One region of the Laspinema palackyanum D2c genome, then DNA from elsewhere that is predicted to be linked to it. Evidence: riboswitches for the same ligand, from Rfam matches in the RefSeq annotation. Region 1 holds a riboswitch; the other holds the start of a gene.
What was found. Region 1 has a riboswitch for cyclic di-AMP ahead of ntrB (nitrate ABC transporter permease). Riboswitches for the same ligand answer to the same signal wherever they lie in the genome.

Region 1 (6,117 bases):
ATCGCCCTTAGCACATGGATTAAGTACCGCAGTGCGGGTGGGGTTAAATGCTCAACAATCGGGAGATATCGGTCAAGTGGCGATCGTTGCCATTACCGATGGACGGGGAAATGTTCCCTTATCTCGGTCCTTGGGTGAACCGCAAATTGAAGGGGAGAAACCGGATATTAAGGGAGAATTGCTCAACATTGCCGGTAAAATTCGCGGCGTGGGAATGCAGTTGTTGATGATTGATACAGAGAATAAGTTTGTTTCCACCGGGTTTGCGAAAGAGTTAGCAAAAGCGGCAGGGGGTCGATATTATAGTTTACCCAAGGCCACAGACCGGGCGATCGCAGATATGGCTAGAGGTGCATTAGCTGAAATGAAATCTCGCTAGGATTGGGCATTGAGAATGGGAGAATTAGAAGATTAATTCTTTATTCTCCCATTCTCAAGGTCCCGGTTTCGGTTCATTATTGCGACTGAATTTACGTCATGGCTGCATCAAAATCTCTGCCTTTGGGCTGTATTCTGCGCCCTGCAACTCCCGAAGATTTGCGAGCGATTCGTAAATTAGTATTTCAAGCAAAATTAGACCCCACCCAGTTGCGATGGGAAAATTTTTCGGTGATTGAATTCCCGGATAAAGTCATCGCTTGTGGACAATTACGGCAATTTTCCGGTTGTCAGGAATTGGGGAGTTTAGTCGTTGACAAATCTTGGCGCGATCGCGGATTAGGGTCCTATCTGGTTCAGCATTTAGTCAAAGAGGCGATCGGGCCGGTTTATGTGGAATGTATGGGCTGGTTGGTGGAGTTTTATGAACAGTTAGGATTTGTGAAAATTTCCTGGTCAGAATTACCCAAGCCTCTAAAAATCAAGTTTTTCTTAGGACAACTCGGCTCAAAAGTCTTCCCCCTAAAGGTAACAATTTTACAAGCCAAACCCTCAAAGCCCCGTACTTCCTAGCGGATATAATTTTTGCCAGTATCCGCGTTCAACGTCCCGACTTCAGTCGTTTCTTAAGTTCGTAGTAACGACTTCAGTCGTTATCTTATCCCCGTTCGCAGGACAGATAAAAAATCAGGAGAGTGTTCGATATTACTCCAAAGGGGGGAGAACGACTGAAGGCGTTACTACCAACTAAGAGGGAGAGCGACTTACGGACTTTATTAGGGACCGCCCCTAATCCCCAAAAAATTAAATTTCGTACCCCCTTGACATTTCTGCAAATTTTTCGTAAGAATGAATTTCAAGAGTAAGTCAGCCTAATTTAGGAGCCGCAGCTTGTTTGCGATCGCACCTGAAGCGGGGGAACCATATATCGGGGCGAATCTTTCATGGAAAAAGAGAAAGAAGAGCATCTCTCAGCTCTAGCCCGTCAGCTAACCTCGTAGGCATTGAGAGGAGACTGAAGTGCAGGATATTTATAATAACCTGACGGCTTCAGTGTCCTAGGCCAAGCATCGCTACGACTTACTCCCTTTGGTCCTAGACTCTGAGGGGAAAATTAAATGAGTAGAAGTGTCGCTACCCGCAAGGGCAGCAGTTTTTCATACGCACAGCGTCGCCGGGTCCAATTGGACTCGGTATTGTTACCAGCGATCGGTTTTGCCGTGATTCTTGCCCTGTGGTGGGCGATCGCCACCTTTTTTACCACCCTGATGCCGACTCCGTGGGAGGCACTGGTGGCGAATATGGATTATATTCTCAATCCCTTTTATCGTCGGGGACCGGGAGACTTAGGCATTGGTTGGCTACTCTTAGCCAGTTTGCGCCGAGTCCTCTTGGGTTTCGCCCTGGGTACGTTGGTTGCCATTCCCGTTGGGTTCTGGATTGGCCTCTCCCCAAAGGCAATGAAGGCAATTAACCCCGTCGTTCAGATTTTCAAACCCGTTTCTCCCGTGGCCTGGTTACCGATCGCCTTGGCAATCTTCAACCTCGCCGATCCATCAGCGATCTTTGTTATTTTCATTACCTCCCTCTGGCCGACCCTAATTAACACCGCCCTGGGGGTCTCCAGCGTACCCAAGGACTATCTACAAGTGGCCGAAGTTCTGGAAATGTCCCAGTGGCGGAAGATGACCCAGATTTTGTGGCCTGCGAGTCTCCCTTATATTTTCACCGGATTAAGAATTAGTTTAGGGATTGCTTGGCTGGTCATTGTCGCCGTTGAAATGTTAACCGGCGGCATTGGCATCGGCTTTTTCGTCTGGGATGAATGGAACCGTCTGAACTTGAGTTCTGTATTTCTAGCCGTCCTCGTCATTGGTTTGACGGGTCTGATTCTGGACTACCTGCTGCTTAGGCTTCAGCAATGGGCCACCCATCGGCCAGCTACCTCGATTTAATCGGGCCCGATTGCCTTTGATTTGGGTAAAGCTGGGCTAGGGGAGAGACCGTTTAGCGCCATCTTTAACAACCACAATTAATCTGTCATACATTCATTCTTGGGGTTCTCCTCTAGCAATGGAGGGGTTGTTTATACCCAGATGGAGTAAGACAGCTTACTAAACTTTTAGATACTCCTGAACATCATGAATTATATGAGTCGGCGATCGCTCCTCAAAGGAGTGGCTGGATTTTCTGCGGGATTCGCCTTGTCCGCCTGCGCTCAAGCCTTCTCTGGCGGAGCGAAAGGCAACTCCCGGAGCCCTTCTTCATCTCAACCCTTTGAGATTGACCAGGTAATTGACCCAAGCACCTTGGAACAGCCGAATATCCGAGTGGGTTATGTGCCAGTCAATGATTGTGCCCCTTTTGCCGTAGCTGCCGAAAAAGGCTTTTTTTATAAATATGGACTCAATGTCACCCTTAACCGAGAGGCGAGTTGGGGTACCTCCCGAGATGGTCTCATCTTTGGCCGGTTAGAGGCATCCCCCGTTGTATCGGGCTCAATTACTAATGCTCGCTTAGGAGCAGAGGGGGCACGCCATGCGCCCATGTGTGGGGCGATGACCATTCACCGTCATGGTAATGCCATGACCATGAATCGCCGGATGTGGGATAGCGGACTGCGACCCCTGCACGAATATAACGGAGATTTAGATGCATTTGCTCGGGACTTTCGCAATTACTTTGACGGGTTGCCCTCCGACCAGCGAATCTGGGCTGTGGTCCTGAGTTCGGCCATTTATGAATACTTCGTCCGCTATCTGGCAGCAGCGGCGGGTGTCGATCCCATCTCCACCTTTCGGATCATGATCATTCCACCCCCTCAAATGGTCACCAATGTGCGAATTGGGGCGATGCAAGCCTATATGGTGGCTGAACCTTGGAATACCCGGGCCATTACCGGGAATGAAGGAGTCGGCTTTACCTTTGCCCAAGGTAAGGAAGTGTGGCGGGGTCATCCGGACCGAATTTTGGCGGTGATGGAGTCGTTTATTGAGGAAAATCCCCGCACTTATCGCTCTTTGGTCAAGGCCATGATTGAAGCCTGCCAGTATTGTGGTGACCCCGCCAATCGGGAAGAAGTGGCTCAGATTATTTCAGCCCGAGCCTTTACCGGCGCACCCGCTAAGTTCACAAGTCCCGCTCTGGTGGGCAATTACAACTATGGAGGTTTTGATGGTCAAGATCGGATAGTTTCTAATATTGACACCACAATTTTTGATAAATTGCCTGATAATTTGCCTCACCCGCCAGGGGATCACTCGACCTTTTTATGGCAATCTCAGGCCCTCTGGCTGATGACCCAGGCGGCAAGATGGGGACAAGTGAGCGAGTTTCCAGCCAATGCGGATGCCTTAGCACGTCGGAGCTGGCGCACAGACCTCTACCGTGAGATTGCCACGGAAATGGGCATTCCCTGTCCAGCAGAGGATTACAAAGTAGAACCGGGGGAGTTGTTTATCGATCGCAAGTCTTTCGACCCCAGCAACCCCGTCGGCTATCTCAACAGTTTTGAAATTCGGGCGAAGGCTCCCGTTAACTTTTATCTGTCCTAGCGTTTGGACATTAAATAGCGAGGGAGACGCTCGCACTCGGGGCGGATATTTGAATGGATTGGATGCCGTTAACAAGCGGCTCCCGCTCTGTTTCTATTTGTCCTAACGGTCTGTTTTATCAACTTTATTTAGCGAGGTGAATCGTGGTTAAACCTAGTAATTATTCCTTTAATTCCCCTAATTCCCCAACTCTTGCAACCGAGGATTTTTTAGTCATTCGTGATTTAGTCAAAGCTTATCCCCAGGCCGGTGGCGGTCAGAATGTTATTTTGGACGGCATCGATCTCACTGTGCAGCCAGATGAATATATTTCTATAATTGGTCACTCGGGTTGTGGCAAATCTACCTTACTCAAAATTGTAGCAGGGCTAGAGCAAGCCAGTTCCGGCCTGGTAACTTTGGAAGGAAAACCCATTTCTAAGCCCGGAGCAGAAAGAATGATGGTTTTCCAGCAATATTCTCTGTTACCCTGGCTAACAGTCCGGCAAAATGTGCGCCTTGCAGTCGATGAAGTGCTGGGCCGTTTGTCAGAAGTAGAAAAGCGAGAAATCGTCAATGAACATTTAGCAATGGTGAATCTCAATGCCGCAGCGGAGAAATACCCCGACGAAATTTCTGGGGGGATGAAGCAGCGGGTGGGAATTGCTCGGGCGTTGGCGATTCGACCGAAAATGCTGTTAATGGATGAACCGTTTGGGGCGTTGGATGCCCTCACCCGAGGCAAGTTACAGCGGCAGGTGTTGGATATTTGGGAACATCATCCCCAGGCGGTGATGATGATTACTCACGATGTGGATGAGGCGCTGTTTATGTCAGACCGAATTGTGATGATGACCAATGGTCCCCAAGCCCAAATCGGGGAAATTCTCAACGTGCCTTTTGCTCATCCGCGCGATCGCGCCGCCTTACGAGATGATAAGCGGTATTACGAGTTACGAAATCATGCCCTTGATTTTCTCGATCGCTATTTCACTCAGGATGATTGATGATGGAGGTGATTCCCCCAAAGGCCGGTAAATCTAACTCCAAAACCCCCTCACCCGTTTAAGGTGAGGGGGTTTTTCTCTCAAGGATTGAAGTAAGCCCATTGCCCTTAGCTTCAAGTCCAGCAGTTTTTATAAAAATTTCTAAACCCTATGTTAATATACTTGTTTCAGTTTTAGATATTATCTCACACTGGTTTCTCCAAAAATAACCCTTATGAACTTACCAGAATTTGAGTATTTAATTCGCAAAACGGTCACTTATTTAGATTTTCATAGCGATGATGCCTCCAAGGAATTAAACGCACAGTGGCAACAGGTGCTAGTGGAGATTCAGCGCCTCAAACGACAGAAACAGCAGGAAAAATCCCGTCGCAGTCCCAGCAAACCAACCAAACCGGAGTAATTTTCCAGAATTTCCGGAAAAAAATCCGGGTATGATTGCTCATGAGCGATGTTATTCCCAGATTCCGATCCACAAGGGTAGCGATCGCAGGCCGATCCGACCTAAGATCGAGAAGAAAACCAGTAACAGCGACAGAAATTGTGAGTGATTCGACTCTTGAGAAAATTCTCGATTTGGCAAAATCTCGGGTAGACTCTGCCGAAGTTTACTATGTCTCCAGTCAAGATACCCCGATTGAATTTGAAAACAACCGCCTGAAATCCCTGCAAACCAAAGCCCTCCAAGGGGTGGCCCTCCGGGTGATTTCCAAGGGCAAAATTGGCTTTGCCAGTTCCACGGATTTGACCCGCCTGGATGATTTAGTTGATGCTGCGGTGCAAACCTCGGAAATTGGCGACAGTGCGGAATTTGAATTCGCCAGTAACCTCCATTTGTCCTCCCCAACCTCAGAATTTCAACCCCCAACCACCCAGGAATTGCTGGAAGTCGGTCGGAATCAAATTGAGCAGGTTCACGGTTACAACCCCGATATTCTGGTGGATGTCAGCTTTCATATTCGCAGTGGGACGGTCAAAATTATGACCAGCGAAGATTTGTATGCCACGCGATCGAGCCAGATTGTGAGCTCCAGTCTGAGTGGTAACTTAGTCAAAGGGGAAGATTTCCTGCAAGCTTATAGCTATGATGTCGCCCGCGATCGCCTGCCCGACTTTGATCGCCTCCTCAAAGACCTCCTCAAAAAATACCAACTCGCCGAACGTCCCGCCATCATCACCAGTGGTTCTTTCCCGGTCTT
Region 2 (6,117 bases), on a different contig from region 1:
TTGAATGGCATGAAGAAAAAGCCGAAAAATAACCTCAAAAAACACGGAATTAGTTTTTAGGAAAATCTATGCACAATCCTAATTTTGACCAGCCAGATACCACGGATGATGAAATGCTTCCGGAATATGATTTTACCGGGGGCGATCGCGGCAAGCATTACGAGGCATATCGCCGAGGACATACGGTCACCATTCATCAAACCGATCGCCAGGATATTGTTCAATATTTTACCCTGGAAGATGGAGCAATTATGCTCGATCCAGATGTGCGGGAATATTTCCCTGATGCTGAAACGGTGAACAGGGCTTTACGCACTTTGATTAGTTTGTTTCCGAAAAATCATCAGGTCATTTGAAGTCAGCAGGAAAGAAAGCCAGTTTCTGGCCCCCCACGTAAAGTCAGAAACCGGGTTTCTATCCCAAATCTGTGGCAACCAAGCCAAAATCTAGGCAGAAACCCGGTTTCTTGTTCCTTGAGTTTTCTAAGCGGCGAGAACTGGGGAAGTCATCGGAACAACAGGTTCCGACAGGAGTTGGTTATAAACCAGCGCGAGTCGGTTGGCGACACTCTCCCAGCTAAAGGCTAATTCTACTCGCAGGCAACCGGAACCTCCGAGTTCATCGCGCCATTCGGGATTGCTGAGGATCCGGTCGATCGCCACTGCAAAGGCCCGTTCATCTTTGGGAGGGGCCAAGAGTCCGGTGATTTCCGGGACGACGGTGAATTTTAATCCACCCACATCGCTGGCAACCACGGGGGTCCGACTTGCCATTGCTTCGATCGCCACTAATCCAAAAGGTTCATAATGACTGGGGACGACGCAGACATCGGCGGCAGCATAGTACAGATGCAGATTCGTTTTGCCTAACTGTCCGGGGAAGGTGGTAATGTCATCAATTCCCAGGTCTTTGACGATGCCGTGAATGCGATCGCGTTCGATACCATCACTTTGTCCGGGACGATAACCGCCTCCGATAATCAGTTGCAATTTGTCACGATCGCTCTCTAATAAGCTAGACTGTCCCACGGCACGCACCAGAGTCTCGATTCCTTTACGGCGATCAAACCGACCCACATAAAGCACCACTTTCGCATCGGGTTTAATCCCTAATTCTGCTCTTGCTTCCGTCCGAGAGACACTGCCAAATCGGTTGATATCCGTCCCACAGGGAATCACTTCGATTTCACCCTTGGTTGAGACCAGTTTCCTCATGTGCTGTTGTTCTTGAGGACTGGTGGCAATGATGCGATCGGCTGTTTCCAAACAGGCTTTTTCCGTTGCCAGTCGGGTAGAGGCGATCGCCGGTTTATCCGTGACAGATTGATACTTAACCGCACCCAGGGAATGATAGGTATGCACCAGTCGCAGGGGTTGATGCTTGGATAGTTCCATTCCCACCCAGGAGGATAACCAGTAATGGCTATGAATCAGGGAATATTGAATACCTTCTCTGTCTTGAAATTCCTGGAACGCTTTCACAAACTCAGGCAGGTATCCAAATATTTTATCTCGACCAATAAACCTAGCGGGTCCTGCACTTAGGCGGATAGTTCGACAATCGGGATGGTGATTCACAATTGCCGCTTGTTCGGGATGGTTTCGGCGGGTAAACATATCCACCTTCCATCCGAGTTTGGCAAGGGCCAAGCCGACTTGGAGAACGTAAACGTTTTGGCCTCCGGCCTCTTCCTTACCGATTTCTGCGGCGGGGTCGCCAGTAACAGAAATTAAAGCAATCCGATTTTGGTTTAGGTTTAGCATAACTTTGATCTTCACCTCATGCCTTGTTAGCTTGCTGAATGGCTCGATGGGGTTAATCCCATGAGGTTCAGGCAAACCGAACAAATTACTCGTCTAAGGACACTAATGAGATCGCGCAAATGAATAAAGTTTACCGATCTTTCAGTCTCGTCTCAAGGCCGACGGGGTTAGCTGATGGGCAAGGATTGAGAGATATCCCTTTTCTCCCTTGAGAAAATAAGCCCCTGAGTGGGTTCCCCCGCTTCAGTTGTTGGATAGGATTAGCACAATTTATCCCACACATTACACGGGGTTATGCAAACCCCCAACTGAATTAGGCTGACTTATTGAACTACTCGTAATATAACCTACTCCTGCTGAAATGTTCCATACGTCGCAGGTTAGATTTGAGGTGGGTCATCAAACTGGCGGCTACATCTATCTACAGACATAATTTTGGGTATTTCTTTAGACATAAATAAGCAGTTAAAGGGGGAAATGGGTTGAAATCCGACTTGGGCTACTCTAAATGAGATCCTTGGAAAAACAAACCCCGTTTTTAGCCTATATTGGGTGTTCCACTCGGGCCAGGGCAAAACTTGAACCAGACCAGCGAGGCGATCGCTATAAACAGCCGCTACAATTAAATAAATCATGCCCTACCCCTGGCCTATAGTACCTCAAGGATTCCTTTGATTTGAGGTACAACATTAAGCATTGATGCTCTCTGGGGCAGAAATTTCGGGGGTACTGTTTTAAGTTTATTATTTTTTTGATTATGCTGGATTGGATTACGAACACAATTACCGCTTTTAACTATTGGGGCATCGCTTTGTTGATGTTCCTAGAGAATATTATTCCGCCAATTCCTTCGGAACTTATTATGCCCTTGGCTGGATTTACTGTTACCCAAGGTAAACTCGTCTTTTGGGGGGTAGTAGTTGCGGGAACGGTCGGCTCTCTTCTCGGGGCCTTACCTTGGTATTATGTGAGCAGAAAGCTGGGGGAGAATCGATTAAAACAATGGATAGACCAATATGGAAAATGGCTAAAATTGAACAGTGAAGATATTAATAAATCTCAAGAGTGGTTTAGAAAATATGGGTCATTAGTTGTTTTGTTTGGACGACTAATTCCGGGAATTCGTACCTTTATTTCGGTTCCAGCGGGTTTGCAAAAGATGCCTTTTATTGAATTTTTAGGGTACTCGTTAATTGGGTCACTCTGCTGGAATCTTTTGCTCACTTATGCGGGCTTTGTATTGGGGCAGAATTATGGGCTGGTTGAGAAGTTTTTAGGTCCAGTTGCGGCAGTTGTGCTGGTTGGATTGGCACTTTTCTTTATTATCTGGGTAGTCCAGCGGAAAAGGCAGTAGCCGGATAGGGGTTCCCACAGGTAGGAGCAGGACTTACGCAGATTTGGAGAATCTACAAATGTAAGGGCGAGCAAGCGAATCGCCTTTACATTTGGGCGGATTCTCAAAATGGGACGGGTGTTTGAGTTGATTAGGCTCAATCCAACGGACCAAGCATCTGGGTGAGGCAGAAATACGGTAGCAACAAGCCAAGGGTGAGCAGGGACCCTAGGGAAGTTTAACGGCCGATCGCCAGTTCCTGGTATTTCCTTGTCTAGAAGTCAGGGGTGTGATATATTAATTGATTGTGCCGAATTAATGGAAGTCCATGCCTAAACTGAAAACCAGAAAGGCTGCTGCCAAGCGCTTTAAAGCCACAGGCAGTGGTAAGATCAAGCGTCGGAAAGCCTACAAAAGCCACCTCCTCGAACACAAATCGGCTGCTCGCAGAAATCGTTTGTCCAAGAGCGCCCTTGTCAGTGAGCAGGATGAAAAAAACGTGCATTTAATGATGCCGTATTTGTAAAAAGCTAGAAGCTCGATTTGTGGCGACAGAAGTCAGATAGCTTCACACCCCTCGAAAGGTCGGATCATCTCTGGCTTCCTAGTCCGGTAGCGGGGGTAAAACCCCTCTCCAATCGAGGGAATGGATTGATTGTTCAGATTTGTACAAATAAAGGAAAGTAACCATGACACGGGTAAAACGCGGGAATGTTGCTCGCAACCGCCGCAAAAAGATACTGAAAATGGCCAAGGGATTTCGGGGTTCGCACTCGAAACTGTTCCGGACAGCCAATCAGCAGGTGATGAAAGCCCTGCGGAATTCCTATCGCGATCGCCGCAATCGCAAGCGTGATTTTCGCCGTCTGTGGATCGCCCGGATTAACGCCGCCTCTCGGATGCATGGCATGAGCTACAGTCAATTGATTGGCAATCTCAAGAAAGCCAATATTCAGCTCAACCGCAAGATGCTCTCTCAAATGGCAATTTTAGACCCCGCTAGTTTTGCCAAAGTTGTAGAACTGGCCGCTCAAGCCAAATCATAAATGATGATGCAGCCAGAGGGCAAAAGGATCAAGGGTTTTTTGCTTGTTGTTGCCTTTTGCCTTTGGCCCTGGGGCCAAGTTGGGAATGCGGCGGAATTCGCCGAAATTCAGCAACGGGGTCAACTGATTGTGGCGGTGAAGGATAATGTCCGCCCAATGGGATTTAAAGAGGGTAGCGGCAGTCTGCAAGGCTTTGAAATTGATATTGCGCGACGATTAGCCGAGGAGTTGCTGGGGAGTCCCGAGGCGGTGGAACTGGTCCCGGTGGAAAATCGCGATCGCCTTGCGGTGGTGATGTCCGGTGAAGTAGATCTGGCGATCGCCCGAGTGACGGCAACGCCATCGCGATCGCGGGTGGTTTATTTCAGCCCAGCCTACTACCTAGATGGGGCCCAAATTATCACCCGAGACCCCTCAATCCGTCAACTTTCGGACCTAGCGGGTCAAGCAGTCGCCGTCCTCAATGCCTCCAGTACCATTCCCCTGTTGGAATTTCGACTTCCCCAATCCCAGTTAGTCCCCGTAGACTCTTACCAAGAGGCACAACGGCTACTCGAATCGGGTTCCGCCCGTGCCTTCGCTGCGGATGCCAGTATTTTGACCGGATGGGTGCAGCAATATCCCCAATACAGACTGCTGCCATTCCAGTTGTCTACTCAACCCCTGGCGGTGGTGATGCCGAAAGGATTGCAATATGCCCAACTGCACTCCCGAGTCAATCAGGCGATCGCCCAGTGGCATCAAGAAGGCTGGTTACAAGAACGGGCAGAATACTGGGGTTTACCCGTGGTAGAAGTCACCCCTGCTCTCCCCTGGAGTGAGGGTCAATACCTCCTCCCTGAGCACTCAAGATAATCAACTAAACCAGCAGGAGTCCCGCGCTCTAATCTTTGATTGAGCGTCGGGAGGAATGCTGGGCAAATTGTGGGGTTCGATACCCCACAATCTGCAAATAGTATATAGTTATATACATTGATAAAGTTCACCCATTGAAAAATGAGTCAGGTACTTACGGTCTCTTGTAAATTGACGGTTACACCACAGCAGGTAGAAAAACTTGATGCGGTACTTGCTGCTTTTGCCAGTTGCTGTAAGTTCGTGAATGATAACACCCCTGAGAAACTGACCAATCAGAAGGCTGTCCAGTCTTTAATTTACAAGGAAGCTAGAGCGCATTCTGGTTTGTCTGCCCAGATGACCATTCACGCTATCCGGCGCGTTTGTGCGAATCGGAAGGTTGCAAAACAAAAAGGTAGACCCGTTAAAGGCTTTGCTCCAACTTCTGCTACCTACGACGTTCGCACCTTCACTTTTAAGGAAACGGATTGGATGGCTAGCTTGACCATGCTCAAAGGTCGGGAGAAATTCAATCTCCACATCGGTAATTACCAGAAGCGCTTACTAGAAGGGCAAACACCCAAATCGGCAACCCTGGTAAAGCGCAATGATGGCAGATTTTATCTAAACATTCAGCTAGAGTCTGAACCACCAGCTATCCCCGATACGGATGATGTGTTGGGAATCGATCTTGGCCGCACAGATCTGGTCTGCACATCCAAGGGAGAAAAATTCAGTGGCCAACAAATCACGCAGACTAGAGACAGATACAGCCGTGTAAGGGCTTCGTTGCAACACAAAGCGTCTAAAGGCACAAGGTCAACGCGGCGTCGATGCCGCCCGGTCTTGCAACGGTTAAGTGGACGTGAACGAAGATTCCAAACATGGCTGAACCATACCATCAGCTATCGACTCACCCGTACCGCTAAAGCCTCAAACCAGGCGATTGCACTTGAAGACTTGACGGGCATCAGAGAACGCACGAATGAATTGCCACGCTCTAAGACGGAGCGACGACGGTCTAATAGTTGGGCATTCTATCAGTTGCGTCAATTCTTGACCTACAAAGGGGTGAAATTTGGCGTAGATGTCCGGATAGTAGACCCTCGCTACACCTCGAAAACTTGTCATTGCTGCA

Region 2: it holds a riboswitch for cyclic di-AMP, as region 1 does, so the genes downstream of both, NG795_RS12015 (glycosyltransferase family 4 protein) here and ntrB (nitrate ABC transporter permease) in region 1, are expected to answer to the same signal.

Annotation. Positions count from the first base shown of each region.
Region 1 is NZ_JAMXFD010000003.1:57,025-63,141, reverse strand. It holds gene bchD (magnesium chelatase ATPase subunit D) at 1-379, shown strand, start outside; gene NG795_RS05445 (GNAT family N-acetyltransferase) at 478-951, shown strand; cyclic di-AMP (ydaO/yuaA leader) riboswitch at 1,238-1,397, shown strand; gene ntrB (nitrate ABC transporter permease) at 1,497-2,333, shown strand; gene NG795_RS05435 (CmpA/NrtA family ABC transporter substrate-binding protein) at 2,520-3,932, shown strand; gene NG795_RS05430 (ABC transporter ATP-binding protein) at 4,076-4,918, shown strand; gene NG795_RS05425 (hypothetical protein) at 5,133-5,321, shown strand; gene NG795_RS05420 (TldD/PmbA family protein) at 5,462-6,117, shown strand, end outside.
Region 2 is NZ_JAMXFD010000008.1:45,582-51,698, reverse strand. It holds gene NG795_RS12020 (hypothetical protein) at 69-356, shown strand; gene NG795_RS12015 (glycosyltransferase family 4 protein) at 483-1,763, opposite strand; cyclic di-AMP (ydaO/yuaA leader) riboswitch at 1,905-2,039, opposite strand; gene NG795_RS12010 (DedA family protein) at 2,521-3,117, shown strand; gene rpmI (50S ribosomal protein L35) at 3,425-3,622, shown strand; gene rplT (50S ribosomal protein L20) at 3,786-4,142, shown strand; gene NG795_RS11995 (transporter substrate-binding domain-containing protein) at 4,182-4,997, shown strand; gene NG795_RS11990 (RNA-guided endonuclease InsQ/TnpB family protein) at 5,139-6,117, shown strand, end outside.